Regions from separate parts of the Pseudomonas sp. VD-NE ins genome, predicted to be linked through region 2. Evidence: predicted binding sites of a transcription regulator. Region 2 holds the regulator's gene; the other holds the start of a gene.

Region 1 (8,289 bases), 1.3 Mb from region 2:
TGCGGGCAACACCCCACGCACCGGCCGCACCGCGCCGGACAACGCCAACTCACCCAGACATTCCACCTCATCCAGCGTCAGACACGGCACCTGCACACTCGCCGACAAAATCCCCAGGGCAATCGCCAGATCAAACCGTCCGCCATCCTTGGGCAAATCCGCCGGCGCCAGATTCAACGTGATCCGCCGCGCCGGAAACTGCAGCCCGGAATTGATGATCGCGCTACGCACCCGATCCTTGCTCTCCTTCACCGCCGCCTCGGGCAGACCGACCATGGTCAGCGACGGCAGGCCGTTGGCCAGATGGACTTCGACGGTGACAGCGGGGGCTTCCACGCCAATCTGGGCGCGACTGTGGACGATGGAGAGAGACATGGTCGTTCCTTGAGCTGAATCGGGGGCCGCTTCCTGCGGGTTTTTTAAGGGTAGTTGAGCCGGGTTTCAGTGCTGAAATAGAGGTTTACAAGACGTATCAAGACCCGATGGGCAGTCACTGCTTGCCTGAATTGGAGCGTTGACTCTCGCCCGGCATTGACGGATCCTCCCGCTTGAGGACTGCAACTGCGCATTCGTCGGGACTGGGCACCAGTAAAAGCTCCCCCGCATTTTTGGCAGCAGAGAAAGCTGGTTTCTCTGAAGTGACGACGGGCCGGCTCGTCGGATTCTGAACCCATGGTTGCAAAGCCAGGAGCTAAAGAATCGCTGCGACTACTCCTCCAAACACAAAAAAGGCGTCCTATGGACGCCTTTTTATTTTTGACTCAGGATCTTTTACCGGCCAGCGGGCCGCTTGGCTCAAGCTCTGGCCCACACGTAACAGCAACTTCAATAAATCGCCGTTGGTTGGCTGACATATCCCCAGCCAACCGGAGTGCTTCGAGATGTAGTTCAACAATCTGAAGAAGCTTTGCCTTTCGCTTTTTTGGGCTCATACGCACCTCGTGCGATTGGGTTGTTGATTTCGATGTTATTGACCGTTCACAGAAATGACAAGCCGGTTGGTGTGGTCGAATTCGAACCCCAGTTTCCGGTAGTAAAAAACAACATTCGGATCAGGATCCTGAATCTCGATTTCTTTGCATCCTAGCGCTCGCGCATAGTGATCTGCGACAAGCAGAGCAATCGGCGCGATCCTGCCGCGAAGCGGGTGCGCCCTATCCGGATGCCCTTCCAACAGAACAATCTTTAAGCAGATAGAGCTTGCGCGCGGGGTCGCATAGCACATGCCGCAAAGAGTCTGTTTGTACCATATCGCCAAATCCAGACCTTTCGCATCTTTACTTTTCCAGTCTGCAACGTCATCCCAAGGGAAAACTGTTGGCCCCTCCCAGAGAAAGTATTGCTTTATCGCTGCTGGGGTAATTGGCTCAAACTTGACCGCTGCTGCATCAATATTTGGGATTCTCGGGGCAATGTTCTTGAGAAAGAATTTGTAGGCGATCTTTCGCGAGTTTGATCTGAATGTCTGGTTACGAAGATCCGTTGCTTTGCCTTTTCTTCTCATTGTTTTCATCTGTTTGGATCTGGTCGCAGAAGATAGCCAGCAGAGAGGGGGCAGCGAAATCAGACGTGGCGGACGCGTTTTGTAGGACGTTACTTCTGTGAGTGGAGGATTTCGGAGTAGGAGGGGTGGAGATAACGAAGACACAAAAAAGGTCATTTCAGTGGTATCGCTGAAATGACCTTTGGTGAGGTTGCAGCGCAAAAATTCAGATCAATTGCAGAGCCTTTCTCCACCATGAGTTCACAACCGTGCGGTTTGCCTGTTCTCGCTCCGTCACCATGTGTGGCACATCTTGCAACCGTATCCACGGCTGGTTATTCCAGTGCAACAAACTCAACGTCATGTCCGGCCAACTGAGCAGGCTCAGGTGTGGACGTTCGCTTGTGCTGGGATGTTGGGCGTCGCGCAGGGTGGGGATGACTTGGTGGGTGAGCCATTCGCGCAGGGCTCGGTATTCGGGGCAGTAGTGGTAGACCAGGAGGGCGTAGATGCCGGATTCGCTGATCAGCAGGGTGTTTTCGATCTGGTTGTGGATCAGGGTTTTGCGGGTCTGGTATTGGTCGGGGTCGAGTTTTCGCAGCATGCGTTCGTTGAGGTAGATGTGCAGCAGGCGGCTCAGGTCTCGGGCGCAGAACCAGGGTTGGTTCTGGATGAGGAGGGCGTGGAGGGGGAGTTTGTGGCGGGTGAAGATATTAGGTGTCAGGTAGTTTTCGTCCATGGTTCAGTTCTCGAATTCAAGTGAAGAAAACTGCTTCTGTTCGTCGCCAAACGAATAGGGTGGCAGCTATGCGCGGGTTGGCGAACCGGTGAATTCGAAACCGGCAGACCCTGAGGTCTCCCACGCAAAGCCGCCATAACTCGTTGAGAGAAAAAACCTCTCTGTGAGTTTAGTTGCATTGCGTCAAATTCGATCCAGGTCGCCAAACCCGGTGCTGAACATTCAGCATCGGGTGAGCTTAGAAACCTGGGCTTTTCGGCGCAATCGGACGGCGGTGGTGCAGGTTGTAGGACGTTGCCGAGAAGATTGAAGGGCTGGAGATCAAAAGATCGCAGCCTTCGGCAGCTCCTACAGGGGGCGCGGATTATTCAGCGGGAGGTGTCAGCTTGGCTTCCATCTCGGCGACTTTGGCTTCGAGGCTTTCGAGGCGGGCGCGGGTGCGGGCCAGAACGACCATCTGACTATCAAATTCTTCACGGCTGACCAGATCGAGTTTGCTGAAGGCACTTTGCAGCAGCATCTTGAACTGGCTTTCGAATTCGGCTTTCGGCAGCGGGGTGTCGCCGCTGAAGAGGCGGGAGGCGGTGCCGCTCAGGGCGTCGAGGAAGTCTTTGGGCGCGAGCATGGTGGATGTCCTGGAAACAATGGCCGGCAGTGTATCACGCAGTGTCTATAGTCAATCTCGTGGTCAGGGATGCACGCTTTTCGCGCAGGCGGACGGACGGCGACGCACCGTTGTTGTGCGTATCCGGTTAGCGTTTTGTGCGGGACGGCTTGCGACAGCGGCCAAGGGATTGAAATCAGGGGATTTTGGCGAGATGGCAAGGTTTCTGCTTAGTCACCTTCGACCCATGCACTGATGCAGTCGCTGTGACGAATGCAGTGCGGCAGACGGAGCGGGGAGTTTCGTCAGCAGCGGTTAGCTGGCGTCAGTCGGGCAGGTAAGGCCGACGATGCGTTACAAAGCCAGGCACTGCGCTTAGACTTGAGTCGGGTTTGTTTTCCTGGGGCAAGTCCACCAATTCGGGAGAGAGTTTCATGAAGCTAGTCACTGCCATCATCAAGCCGTTCAAGTTGGACGACGTGCGCGAGTCGCTGTCCGAAATCGGCGTGCAGGGCATTACCGTTACTGAAGTCAAAGGCTTCGGCCGGCAGAAGGGTCACACCGAGCTGTATCGCGGCGCGGAATATGTGGTTGATTTTCTGCCCAAGGTGAAAATCGACGTGGCCATCGACGACAAGGATCTGGATCGGGTTATCGAGGCGATAACCAAAGCGGCCAACACCGGCAAGATCGGTGACGGCAAGATCTTCGTGGTCAATCTGGAACAGGCGATTCGTATCCGTACCGGCGAAACCGATACCGACGCGATTTAAACGCCGCCACAAACCCCAACGCCCCAGGAGAAAACAATATGACTCTGCGTAAATTCGCAGGGCTAGGAGCCCTGTTGTCTATCGTAATGCCCGGCCTTGCTATGGCGGCAGACGAAGTGGCGGCCCCAGTCCTCAACTCCGGCGACACTGCCTGGATGCTCACCTCAACGGCACTTGTGCTGTTCATGACCATCCCCGGCCTGGCGCTGTTCTACGGCGGCATGGTTCGCTCGAAAAACATTCTTTCCGTGATGATGCAGTGCTTCGCCATTACCGGTCTGATCAGCATCCTGTGGGTCATTTATGGCTACAGCATTGCGTTCGACACCACCGGCATGGAGCAGGGCGTCGTCAACTTCAACTCGTTCTTCGGCGGCATGGGCAAGGCGTTCCTCGCCGGTGTCACGCCTTCGAGCCTGACCGGCCCAGCGGCTTTGTTCCCTGAGGCGGTGTTCATTACCTTCCAGATGACCTTTGCGATCATCACTCCGGCGCTGATCGTCGGTGCCTTCGCTGAGCGGATGAAGTTCTCCGCGATGCTGATCTTCATGGGCATCTGGTTCACCTTGGTTTATGCACCGATCGCGCACATGGTCTGGTCCGGCAACGGCGGCCTGATGTGGGACTGGGGCGTGCTCGACTTCGCCGGCGGCACCGTGGTGCACATCAACGCCGGTGTCGCCGGTCTGATTGCCTGCCTGGTATTGGGCAAGCGCAAAGGCTTCCCGACCACGCCGATGGCCCCGCACAATCTGGGTTACACCCTGATGGGCGCGGCGATGCTGTGGGTCGGCTGGTTCGGCTTCAACGCCGGTTCCGCTGCGGCGGCCAACGGTACCGCCGGCATGGCGATGCTGGTCACTCAGATCGCTACCGCTGCCGCCGCACTGGGCTGGATGTTTGCCGAGTGGGTCACCCACGGCAAGCCAAGTGCACTGGGTATCGCCTCGGGTGTGGTTGCCGGCCTGGTAGCGATCACTCCGGCTGCTGGCACCGTAGGCCCGATGGGCGCACTGGTGATCGGTCTGGCTGCAGGCGTGGTGTGCTTCTTCTGCGCCACCACCCTGAAACGCAAACTCGGTTATGACGATTCCCTGGATGCCTTCGGCGTACACGGTATCGGCGGTATTCTCGGCGCGATCCTCACCGGTGTGTTCGCTGCTCCGGCTCTGGGTGGCTTCGGCACCGTCACCGATATCGGTGCGCAAGTCTGGATTCAGGTCAAAGGCGTGGGCTTCACGGTGATCTACACCGCGATCGTCACCTTCATCATCCTTAAGGTCCTGGACGCCGTGATGGGTCTGCGTGTGACCGAGGAAGAAGAGTCGGTTGGCCTCGATCTGGCACAACACAACGAACGCGGCTACAACCTGTAAGTACGCGCACTAAAAAAAATTGCCCGGTTCGCCGGGCATTTTTTTGTCCGGGATTTGTCATTAAGCGACAGGCTGAAAGGATTTTTCGTACGGCTTTGGTCGTGTTTACGACGGGCGTTTTTCTGCGGCCAATGGCTTACATGATTGCAGGAATATTAGGGCCTTTGTTTTTTCCCAGAGCGCGCTAGAATGCGCCCCGAACGTGCGGAGAACTGTATGTGGCAACAGACTCTGATAACCCTGCGGGCACGGCCCCGGGGCTTTCATCTGGTAACGGACGAGTTGATCAAAGGGCTGCCTGAACTCAGGGCGTGCCGGGTCGGTCTGTTGCATTTGTGGCTGCAGCATACCTCGGCGTCGTTGACCATCAACGAGAACGCCGATCCGGCGGTACGTCGCGACTTCGAACGATTTTTCAATCGTCTGATCCCACAAGGAACAGACGGCTATGAGCATAACGACGAAGGCCTGGACGACCTCCCGGCGCACTTCAAGGCCAGCGTGCTTGGTTGCCAGATCAGTCTGCCGGTTTCGGCAGGTCGTCTGGCACTGGGGACCTGGCAAGGCGTTTATCTGGGCGAGCACCGTGATCATGGCGGTGCCCGAAAAGTCCTCGCCACCTTGCACGGTGAAGGGGCATAAACCGTTGGTCACCAATGGTTACTGATTTTTTAACGGCGACTTTCGACAGTTGCCAAAGCTGGTCTATAACTAATCTGCTTTTCGCAAGTCATGAGGTAGAACATGAGCGACGATGATCTGGAAAACGACGACCTCGAAGTAGGCGACGAAGACGAGGCCGAGGAAGGTCTGGAAGCAGCAGCGGAAGACGTTGCTGATGACGATGGTGGCGACGATACGCCGGCCCCGGCTGCCAAAGGCAAAGCCAAGGCTGCGGTGTCGGTAGACGAGTTGCCGAGCATTGAAGCCAAGAACAAGGAACGCGACGCCCTGGCCAAGGCCATGGAAGAGTTCCTGTCGCGCGGCGGCAAGGTTCAGGAAGTGGAGGCCAATGTGGTCGCCGATCCTCCGAAAAAGCCGGACAACAAGTACGGTAGCCGCCCTATCTGAGGCGTGCCGCTTGCTTGCTGAAAAAGCCCGCCGTCGCTGCGGGCTTTTTCATGGGCGAAAGAAAAATTTGAAGGCGATGCAGACCCTGTGGGAGCTGGCTTGCCAGCGATGGCGGCCTGTCAGACAACATTGATGTTGAATGTACCGGCCTCATCGCTGGCAAGCCAGCTCCCACAGGGGATGAGGTGAATTTAGGGTCAATGCTGGGCATTCCAGCGTGCGAGTACGGCTGGCAAATCGGTCAGGCTACGAATCTCTGCATCCGGCAGGCGATCCGCTTCCCAGACCTTGCCGGCCGGGTTAAACCAGATCGCGCGTAGCCCAGCTTGCTGCGCCCCGGCAATGTCATCCCCCGGATGATCACCTATGTGCACGGCGGTTTCGGCCGTGGCGCCACCGCGTTGCAGAGCCTCATGAAAAAGCCGCGCATCCGGTTTGGCGATGCCGATATCTTCCGCACACAACGCAAACTTGAAGTAATCCGCCAACCCCAACCGGCGCACATCGGCGTTGCCATTGGTGACCACGCCAAGCGCATAGTGATTGGCGAGAATCTCCAGCACTGGCTCGACTTCAGGGAACACTTCGATCTGATGCCGCGCATGCAGGAACACTTCAAATCCCTTGTCGGCCAGGTCGGATGCTTCGCCATGTGCGTACCCGGCGTCTTCCATTGCATGAAACAACACCCGACGACGTAGCGCACTGATCCGATGCTTGAGTCCCGGCTCGTTGGCCAGCACCCGCTCACGGATCGCCCACAAATGCTCCACTGGCACCGCGCCCAGATTCGGCGCATGTTCGCTCAGCCATTCGCGCAATACCGCTTCGGCACTGACGATCACTGGCGCGGTGTCCCACAACGTGTCGTCGAGGTCGAAGGTGATCAACTGGATGCTCATGAATCATCGCCTTTCATGCGTTTGGCCCGTGGATGGGCGCTGTCGTAGACCGCCGCCAGGTGCTGGAAGTCCAGGTGGGTGTAGATCTGCGTGGTCTTGATGTCGGAGTGGCCGAGCAATTCCTGCACCGCGCGCAAGTCCTGCGAAGACTCCAGCAAGTGGCTGGCGAAGGAGTGCCGCAGCATGTGCGGGTGCAGGTTCTGGCCAAGCTCGCGCTCGCCGGCGAGTTTGACCCGCACCTGAATCGCCCGCGGGCCAAGGCGCCGGCCTTGCTGGCTGACGAACACGGCGTCGTCCGCCGGGTTGGTCATCGCGCGCAATGGCAGCCACTGCTCGATCGCTTCGCGAGCTTTTTTACCCACTGGCAGCAGGCGGGTCTTGCTGCCCTTGCCGAGCACTTGAACCATGCCATCGGCGAGGTCGAGTTGATCGAGGTTGAGCCCGGTCAACTCGGAAAGACGCAGGCCGGAGGAATAGAACAACTCAAGAATCGCCTGATCCCGACGCGCAAGAAAATCGTCCTCGACCGCACCTTCAAGCAGTTGCAGCGCACGATCGGTGTCGAGGGTTTTCGGCAGGCGGCGTTCACCTTTCGGCGGTGCCAAACCGGTGGCCGGATCGTGGTCGCAAAGACCTTCACGATTCAGATAGTGATAAAGCCCACGCACTGCCGAAAGCAGTCGGGCGAGGCTGCGCGAGGACTGACCTTGCGCATGCAAACGGGCGATCAGGCTGCGCAGGCGCTGAATATCCAGCGCTGCCCAGCTGCCAATGTTCTGTTTGACGCACCAGCCAAGGACTTTGTCGAGGTCGCGGCGGTAGGCCGACAGCGTGTGCGGCGACACCTGTCGCTCACTGCGCAGGTGTTCGCAGTAAGCGTCCAGTTGCCGTTCCATGTTCAGCGTACCGAGCGCAGGGAGCTGTTGACCCGTGGCAGCACGCGGCCCATGACTTCGGCGATGTAGCTGAGGAACAGCGTACCCACCGAACTCTTGTAGTGCTGCGGATCACGGCTGGCGATCGCCAGAATCCCGTGGATGCCTTGATGGCTGACGGCAACCACGGCAGTTGAGCCGATCTGCTTGCGCTGTTCTTCGCCGAAGAGGAAATCCAGTTCATGCTCACGCAGGCTGCCGCTGACGCTTTTGCCTTCAGTGAGCAAACCGCCGATGGCGACTTGGGCGTCAGCGTGGCTGACCCAACGGCCGACCGGTGCCGGGTTGTCACCGAGCAGGATCAGGCTGACAAAAGGCACCTGAAAATCCTGACGCAGACTGTCTTCGACGCTGATCACCACGTCTTCCAGGCTGGCAGCGTCCATCAGGGCGAGAATCAGGCGGC
Region 2 (8,289 bases):
CCCACCCGGGCGGCGCGCTCGGTCGTCGCCTGTTGCTGAAAGTGGAAAACGTCATGCACGCCGGGCAGGAATTGCCGCAAGTACAACGCGGCACGCTGCTCAAGGACGCACTGATGGAAATGACCCGCAAAGGTCTGGGCATGACCGTCATTCTTGAAACTGACGGTAAACTGGCCGGGATCTTCACTGACGGCGACTTGCGCCGCACGCTGGATCGCAGCATTGACATTCGCAGCGCCACCATCGACCAGGTAATGACGGCCCACGGCAAGACTGCACGGCCAGAGATGCTGGCCGCCGAAGCCCTGAAAATCATGGAAGATCACCGAATCAACGCACTGGTTGTTGTGGACGAAGAAGATCGCCCGGTCGGCGCCTTCAACCTCTCCGATCTGCTGCGCGCAGGAGTCATGTAATGAGTAACGATCTGCTGCAACGCGGCAAAGCGATCAAACTGGCGGTTTTCGACGTCGATGGCGTCCTCACCGACGGGCGCCTGTATTTCCTTGAAGACGGCAGCGAATTCAAGACTTTCAATACCCTCGACGGCCAAGGCATCAAAATGCTGATGAACGCCGGCGTGCAGACCGCTATCATCAGCGGCCGCAAGACCCCAGTGGTCGAGCGCCGAGCGAAAAACCTGGGGATTCCCCACCTGTTTCAGGGTCGTGAAGACAAATTGGTTGTTCTCGACGGTCTTCTTGAGCAACTGGGCCTAAGCTACGAAGAGGTCGCCTATCTCGGTGACGACCTGCCCGACCTGCCGGTGATCCGCCGTGTAGGCCTGGGAATGGCGGTTGCCAACGCAGCCGATTTCGTCCGCGAACACGCCCATGGTGTAACCCGAGCCCGTGGTGGCGAAGGTGCCGCCCGCGAATTCTGCGAATTGATCCTGCGCGCCCAGGGCCGCCTCGATGCGGCCAACGCCGCGTACCTGTGAGCCAAACCATGTTCAGCAAAAAATTTCGCAACTTCCTGCTGTTCGGCTGCATCGCGGCGATATTCGCCGCGGTGGGCTACTGGAACATCAGCCCGGAACGCTTCCTCGACAAGCCACCGGTGAGCTCGGTCGAAACGCCTATCGACTGGTATGCAACCAACACGCATACCCTGCAATATTTGCCGGACGGCAAAGTGCAGTACGAAATGACTTCCGACAAGGCCGAGCACGTCAAGGCAACCGATATCACTCTGGTCACCAAGCCCGACCTGAACATGTACCGCGGAACGGAGTTTCCATGGCACGTGACCAGTGAGCGTGGCGAAGTGAATTCGGGTGGCACACAAGTCGAATTGATCGATTCGGTACGCATCAAGCGCACCGATGAGCAGAACCGCGATCTGTTGGTGACCTCCACGCGCATGACCGTGTTCCCGCAGGAGCAATATGCGCAGACCGAGCAACCCGTTAGAATCGACGGCGCTGGCGGTGTATCGACTGGCGTTGGAATGAAAGCGTACCTGAAGGAAAGCAGGATACACCTGCTATCGAACGTAAGAGGACAGTATGAGGCTCGTTAAAACCCTCCCTATTTTGCTCAGTCTGGGCGCAGCACTGGGAAGCGTGAGCGCCTGGGCTCTGCCGAACGATCAGCAGCAACCTATCCGCATTCAGGCCGACGACGCCCAGCTGGATGACAAGAACGGCATCGCCACCTATAAGGGTGACGTGATCATCACTCAGGGCTCGATGAAGGTGACCGGCAATACCGTGACCATCACCCGCACCCCGGCCGGCGATATTGACGTGGTGACTTCGGTGGGCAACCTTGCCTACTTCGAACAACTGCAGACCGCTGGCGACACCAAGCCTGTACAGGGCTGGGGCGTGACGATCCAGTACCACGCCGCGCAGAACCGCGTTGTGCTGATCGACAAGGCCAAGGTTGTCGACAAGGACAACAACACGACTCAAGGCGAGAAAATCGTCTATGACACCGTGAAGAAACTGGCCAGCGCCGGTCGCGCTACCGGCAGCAAGGTCACCGAAGCGCGTCCGCGCATCGATATGGTGATCCAGCCGAAGAAGAAAACCGACGAGAAAACCCAGTAATGGCAACTCTGAAAGCTCAGCACCTGGCCAAGGCCTATAAAAGCCGCCAGGTCGTGCGTGACGTCAGCCTATCGATCGACAGCGGCCAGATCGTCGGCCTGCTCGGGCCAAACGGCGCCGGCAAGACCACGTGCTTCTACATGATCGTCGGCCTGGTACAGGCCGATCAGGGCCGTGTGCTGATCGACGATCTGGACGTCAGCCACCAGCCGATGCACGGTCGCGCCAAGGCCGGTATCGGCTATCTGCCGCAAGAAGCGTCGATCTTCCGCAAACTGTCGGTGGCCGATAACATCATGGCCATCCTCGAGACCCGCCAGGAGCTCGACAAGGCCGGCCGTCGCAAGGAGCTGGAAAGCCTGCTGCAGGAATTCCACATCAGCCACATTCGCGACAACCTCGGCATGAGCCTGTCCGGTGGCGAACGCCGCCGGGTGGAAATCGCCCGCGCTCTGGCGACTGCACCGAAATTCATCCTGCTCGACGAACCGTTCGCCGGTGTCGACCCGATTTCGGTTGGCGACATCAAGCAGATCATCCACCACCTCAAGGCCAAGGGCATCGGTGTATTGATCACCGACCACAACGTCCGTGAGACGCTGGATATCTGCGAAACCGCTTACATCGTCAACGACGGTCAGTTGATTGCCGAAGGCGATGCAGAAACCATCCTGGCCAACGATCTGGTCAAGGAAGTGTATCTGGGCCACGAGTTCCGCCTGTAAGCGCAACAGTACCCGGTGCGCCGCCGGGGCGCTGTATCGATTCAAGCAGGATTTAATACGCTTTAATTGTTACAGCGCTCTAGGCAAACACTTCAGTTTCAGGCATATAATTTGCTTAAGTTTGGCGCTTCGGCGCCCTGTAGTGGATGGCGCATAGCGCCGGCGAATAAGGTGTTAAGCCCCTGCCATGAAACCATCGCTAGTCTTGAGAATGGGCCAGCAGCTGACGATGACACCGCAGCTGCAACAGGCCATCCGCCTGCTCCAATTGTCGACCCTGGATCTGCAACAGGAAATCCAGGAGGCTCTGGAATCCAATCCGATGCTCGAACGCCAGGAAGAAGGCGACGACTTCGACAATTCCGATCCCCTGGCCGACAACGCCGAACAGAAGCCCAACACCGAGATCCAGGAACCTTCCTACCAGGAGACCGCCCCGACGGTGGACAACCTCGAGGACGGCGAATGGAACGAGCGCATCCCCAATGAGCTTCCGGTCGACACGGCCTGGGAAGACGTCTACCAGACCAGCGCCAGCAGCCTGCCGAGCAGCGATGACGATGAGTGGGACTTCACCACCCGCACCTCCGCTGGCGAAAGCCTGCAAAGCCATCTGCTGTGGCAATTGAACCTCGCACCGATGTCCGACACCGATCGCCTGATCGCCGTGACCCTGATCGACTGCATCAACAATCAGGGCTACCTGGACGAAACCCTCGAAGAGATCCTCGAGGCGTTCGATCCTGAGCTGGACATTGAGCTGGACGAAATCGAAGCCGTCCTGCACCGCATTCAGCAGTTCGAACCGGCCGGCATCGGCGCGCGCAATCTCGGCGAATGCCTGCTGCTGCAATTACGCCAGCTACCAGCCAAGACGCCTTGGCTGGCTGAAGCCAAGCGTCTGGTCAGCGATTACATCGACCTGCTGGGCGGCCGCGACTACAGCCAGCTGATGCGACGCATGAAGCTCAAGGAAGACGAGTTGCGCCAGGTCATCGAGTTGGTGCAGAGCCTTAATCCACGTCCGGGTTCGCAAATCGAATCCACCGAAGCCGAGTACGTTGTCCCCGACGTTATCGTGCGCAAGGACAACGAGCGCTGGCTGGTCGAACTCAATCAGGAGTCGGTGCCACGCCTACGGGTCAACGCGCAGTACGCCGGTTTCGTCCGTCGCGCCGACACCAGCGCCGACAACACCTTCATGCGCAATCAGTTGCAGGAAGCCCGCTGGTTCATCAAGAGCCTGCAGAGCCGCAACGAAACATTGATGAAAGTAGCCACCCAGATCGTCGAGCATCAGCGCGGTTTTCTGGAGTACGGCGACGAAGCCATGAAGCCGTTGGTCCTGCACGACATCGCTGAGGCGGTCGGCATGCACGAATCAACAATTTCCCGGGTGACCACGCAAAAGTTCATGCATACCCCACGCGGTATTTATGAACTGAAATACTTTTTCTCCAGCCACGTCAGCACCTCCGAAGGCGGCGAATGCTCGTCTACGGCGATCCGCGCGATCATCAAAAAACTGGTTGCCGCGGAAAATCAGAAAAAGCCGTTGAGTGACAGCAAGATCGCTGGTTTACTGGAGGCACAAGGCATTCAGGTGGCTCGCCGCACCGTCGCCAAGTACCGCGAATCCTTAGGGATCGCGCCTTCGAGCGAACGCAAGCGGTTGATGTAAGCCACGTTACAGCGTTCCAGTGGCAGGCTATCCAGCCTGCCGCTTTATGCACTGGCAACGAAGGAGAAGCTGTATGCAAGTCAACATCAGTGGACACCAACTGGAAGTGACCGAACCTCTGCGCGACTACATCAATGAGAAACTTCAACGATTAGAGCGCCATTTCGACAAGATCACCAACGTGCAAGTCACGATGTGCGTCGAAAAGCTGAAGCAGAAAATCGAAGCCACCTTGCATATACCCGGCAGCGAAGTGGTCGCCAACGCGGAACATACCGATATGTACGCGGCGATCGACGCCTTGACCGACAAGCTGGATAAACAACTCAAAAAGCATAAGGAAAAGACCCAGAGCCTGCTCCAGGGCGCTACCGGTCGATAACCCCCCACCCCATGATCCGACTTGAAAGTATCCTGACCCCCGGCCGTTCCCTCGTGAACGTGCCGGGCGGCAGTAAAAAGAAAGCCCTCGAACAAATTGCCAACCTGATCGCCCGCGAAGTGCCGGCTCTGGAGATGCAAGATGTCTTCGAGGCGTTGATTGCCCGTGAAAAACTCGGTTCCACCGGTTTTGGCAACGGCATCGCCATTCCTCACTGCCGTCTCAAGGGGTGCCAGTCGCCTATCAGTGCCTTGATGCACCTTGATACGCCAATCGATTTCGACGCCATTGATGGCGCTCCGGTTGACCTGCTGTTCGTTTTGCTGGTCCCGGAAGCCGCCACCGATGCGCACCTGGAGTTGCTGCGTCAGATCGCCAGCATGCTCGATCGCAAGGACGTGCGCGATAAACTGCGCAGCGCTGCGAGCAACGAAGCCTTGTATCAGGTTGTCCTGGACGAGCAGAACGGGCACTAATCATGCGCTTGATCATTGTCAGTGGCCGTTCCGGCTCGGGTAAAAGTACCGCACTGGATGTCCTTGAGGACAACGGTTACTACTGCATCGACAACCTGCCGGCAGGCTTGCTGCCGGAACTGGCCGAACGTGCGCTGATTCACACTGAACTGGCGCAGCCGCTGGTGGCCGTATCGATCGATGCGCGCAACCTGCCGAGCCACCTGACGCGCTTTCCCGAACTGCTTGAAGATGTCCGCAGCAAGCACATCCAGTGCGACGTACTGTATCTGGATGCCGACGAAGAAACCCTGCTCAAGCGTTTTTCCGAAACCCGCCGTCGCCATCCGCTGAGCAATGCCAACCGCTCGCTGGCCGAGGCGATCCAGGATGAAACCGCCCTGCTCGGCCCGATTGCCGATCTCGCGGACCTGAAGATCAACACCACCAATCTGAACCTGTATCAGCTGCGCGACTCGATCAAGCTGCGCCTGCTGAACCAGCCGGAGCCGGGGACCGCATTTCTGGTCGAGTCCTTCGGCTTCAAGCGCGGGATGCCGGTGGATGCGGATCTGGTGTTCGATGTGCGCTGCCTGCCCAATCCGTACTGGAAGCCGGAACTGCGCGCGCAATCGGGTCTCGATGCGCCGGTGGCTGAATACCTGGCGGCGCAGCCGGAGGTCGAAGAAATGTTCCAGGACATTTTCGCCTACCTGCACAAGTGGCTGCCGCGCTTCGCTGCGAGCAACCGCGCCTACGTCACCATTGCCATTGGCTGCACCGGCGGGCATCACCGCTCCGTCTACCTGACCGAACGTCTGGGTCAGGCCCTGCAGAAAACCCTGAAGAACGTCCAGGTTCGCCACCGCGACCTCACTTAAAGGATTCACACCGCGATGCCTGCTCTGGAAATCGAAATCATCAACAAGCTGGGCCTGCATGCCCGCGCATCGGCCAAGTTTGTCGGGGTGGCCGGGCAGTATCCGGATTGCTCGATCAGAGTGGGCCGCACACCGGAGACCACGGTTGATGGCAAAAGCATCATGGCAATGATGATGCTGGCGGCTGGCAAGGGCACCAAAATCTATCTGAGTACTGAAGGGCATCAGGAACAGGAAGCGCTGGATGCGCTGGTGGCGTTGATCAACAACTATTTCGACGAAGGTGGCTGACAGCCAACATCAAAAGATCGCAGCCTGCGGCAGCTCCTACAGTGAACGCATTCCAATGTAGGAGCTGCCGAAGGCTGCGATCTTTTGATCTTCAACCTAATGCGGTATCCATCACCATCATCAGACAAAACCCGATCAACAGGCCAAGACTGGCCAGTTTGTCATGACCATGGCGCCGTGATTCCGGGATGACCTCGTGAGTCACCACCAGCAACATCGCCCCCGCCGCCAGTGCCAGACCTAATGGCAACAATACCTGCGCCAGACCGACCAGCCACGCACACAGCAACGCAAACACCGGCTCGACCAGGCCTGACACCGCACCGATCAGGAATGCCTTGACCCGTGACATCCCTGCCCCGGCCAATACCAGCGCAATCACCAGACCTTCCGGTACATCCTGCAAAGCGATGCCCATGGCCAGACTGTCCGCATCCGGCATGCCGCCACCGGCGGAAACGCCGACGGCCATGCCTTCCGGGATGTTATGGGCAATGATGGCGAACACGAACAGCCAGATCCGTGGCGGAATCACCGGATGCTCGACTGTGCCGACGAGCATTTCCGGGGACGCGCCGGAAACTTTGCGATCGACCAGATACAGCCCGAAAGCGCCGAGCATGATGCCGAAGCAGATCAGGCCACTGGAGCCCCACGCAGTCAGACCGAGGCCTTGCGCGGCGGCAATGCCCGGCACGATCAGCGAAAACGCCGTCGCTGCCAGCATCACCCCGGCGCCAAAACCCAGCAAGGTATCGCTGAGCGCCTGCGGCATGCGTCGAATCACCAGCACCGGCACAGCGCCAAGCGCAGTGCCAAGCGCGCAGATCGCGCCACCCTGCAACGCCCGCAACAGCCTCGGTTCCAGATTCAGCCATTCCAGTCCGTGGGCGACCAGCAAGGTCATGCCCGCCAACAGCAATAGCGATCCCACTGCGTAACGAAACATACGCCCACTTCCGATCGCCAGTGTCTCAGTGCCCATAGTCAGCCTTGGATTGTTTTTATAGAAGACTTAAACCAGTGCGGCCTGATAGCGCGCAGCCACTTCAGGCCAATTGATTACGTTGTAAAACGCGTTGATGTATTCCGGGCGACGGTTCTGATAACGCAAGTAGTAGGCATGCTCCCAGACGTCGAGACCGAGAATCGGCGTATTGCCGTTCATCAACGGGCTGTCCTGGTTGCCGCTGCTTTCCACCACCAGTTTCTTTTCCGGGGTCACGCTGAGCCAGGCCCATCCGCTGCCGAAGCGGGTAAGCGCGGCTTTGGTGAAGGCTTCCTTGAAGCTGTCGAGGCCGCCCAGTTGCTCATCGATGGCCTTGGCCAACGCGCCGTCCGGTTTGCCGCCGCCGCTCGGTACCATCACTTCCCAGAACAGCGAGTGGTTGGCATGACCGCCGCCCTGATTGATCACTGCCGCACGGAGTTTTTCCGGCAGGTCCTTAACGCTGGCGACGAGTTTTTCCACCGGCCATTCGGCGTATTCAGTGCCTTCTACCGCCGCGTTGAGGTTGTTGATGTACGTCTGGTGATGCTTGGTGTAGTGAATTTCCATGGTCTGCGCATCGATATGCGGCTCGAGGGCGTCGTAGGCGTAAGGCAAGGCAGGCAAGGTAAAAGCCATTTCAATGGACTCCATGGTGATGAGGGGCAGGCGCGCGGCGCGCATTGCCGGTATCCGGGTGCAGCAGGCGCTGGGTGCGCGGGTATTCGCCGTGTTCACTGATGAAATTCAGCAATTCAACGTAGGTCTTGCTGCTCTGGCGCAGCGCCGCTTCACGCAATGCCAGGCGCTGACGTTCGTCCTGCATGGTCTGC

The links. The regulator sigma-54, encoded in region 2, starts transcription at its own class of promoters, with help from an activator protein. The targets are predictions, from matches to a motif close to ANTGGCATNNANNTTGCTNT.
Region 1: glnK (P-II family nitrogen regulator) is a predicted target of sigma-54. The motif match lies at 3,040-3,059, and genes of this name have one in related genera.

Annotation. Positions count from the first base shown of each region.
Region 1 is NZ_CP134772.1:6,390,158-6,398,446, reverse strand. It holds gene RMV17_RS28695 (YifB family Mg chelatase-like AAA ATPase) at 1-375, opposite strand, end outside; gene RMV17_RS28690 (N-acetyltransferase) at 968-1,513, opposite strand; gene RMV17_RS28685 (Bro-N domain-containing protein) at 1,710-2,222, opposite strand; gene RMV17_RS28680 (accessory factor UbiK family protein) at 2,587-2,847, opposite strand; gene glnK (P-II family nitrogen regulator) at 3,261-3,599, shown strand; gene RMV17_RS28670 (ammonium transporter) at 3,638-4,975, shown strand; gene RMV17_RS28665 (secondary thiamine-phosphate synthase enzyme YjbQ) at 5,192-5,617, shown strand; gene sutA (transcriptional regulator SutA) at 5,720-6,046, shown strand; gene RMV17_RS28655 (HAD-IA family hydrolase) at 6,244-6,948, opposite strand; gene xerC (tyrosine recombinase XerC) at 6,945-7,844, opposite strand; gene RMV17_RS28645 (DUF484 family protein) at 7,847-8,289, opposite strand, start outside.
Region 2 is NZ_CP134772.1:1,037,801-1,046,089, reverse strand. It holds gene RMV17_RS04405 (KpsF/GutQ family sugar-phosphate isomerase) at 1-416, shown strand, start outside; gene RMV17_RS04400 (KdsC family phosphatase) at 416-940, shown strand; gene lptC (LPS export ABC transporter periplasmic protein LptC) at 949-1,521, shown strand; gene lptA (lipopolysaccharide transport periplasmic protein LptA) at 1,508-2,053, shown strand; gene lptB (LPS export ABC transporter ATP-binding protein) at 2,053-2,778, shown strand; gene RMV17_RS04380 (RNA polymerase factor sigma-54) at 2,966-4,459, shown strand; gene hpf (ribosome hibernation-promoting factor, HPF/YfiA family) at 4,533-4,841, shown strand; gene ptsN (PTS IIA-like nitrogen regulatory protein PtsN) at 4,853-5,317, shown strand; gene rapZ (RNase adapter RapZ) at 5,320-6,177, shown strand; gene RMV17_RS04360 (HPr family phosphocarrier protein) at 6,193-6,468, shown strand; gene RMV17_RS04355 (ZIP family metal transporter) at 6,560-7,453, opposite strand; gene RMV17_RS04350 (superoxide dismutase) at 7,484-8,095, opposite strand; gene RMV17_RS04345 (hypothetical protein) at 8,097-8,289, opposite strand, start outside.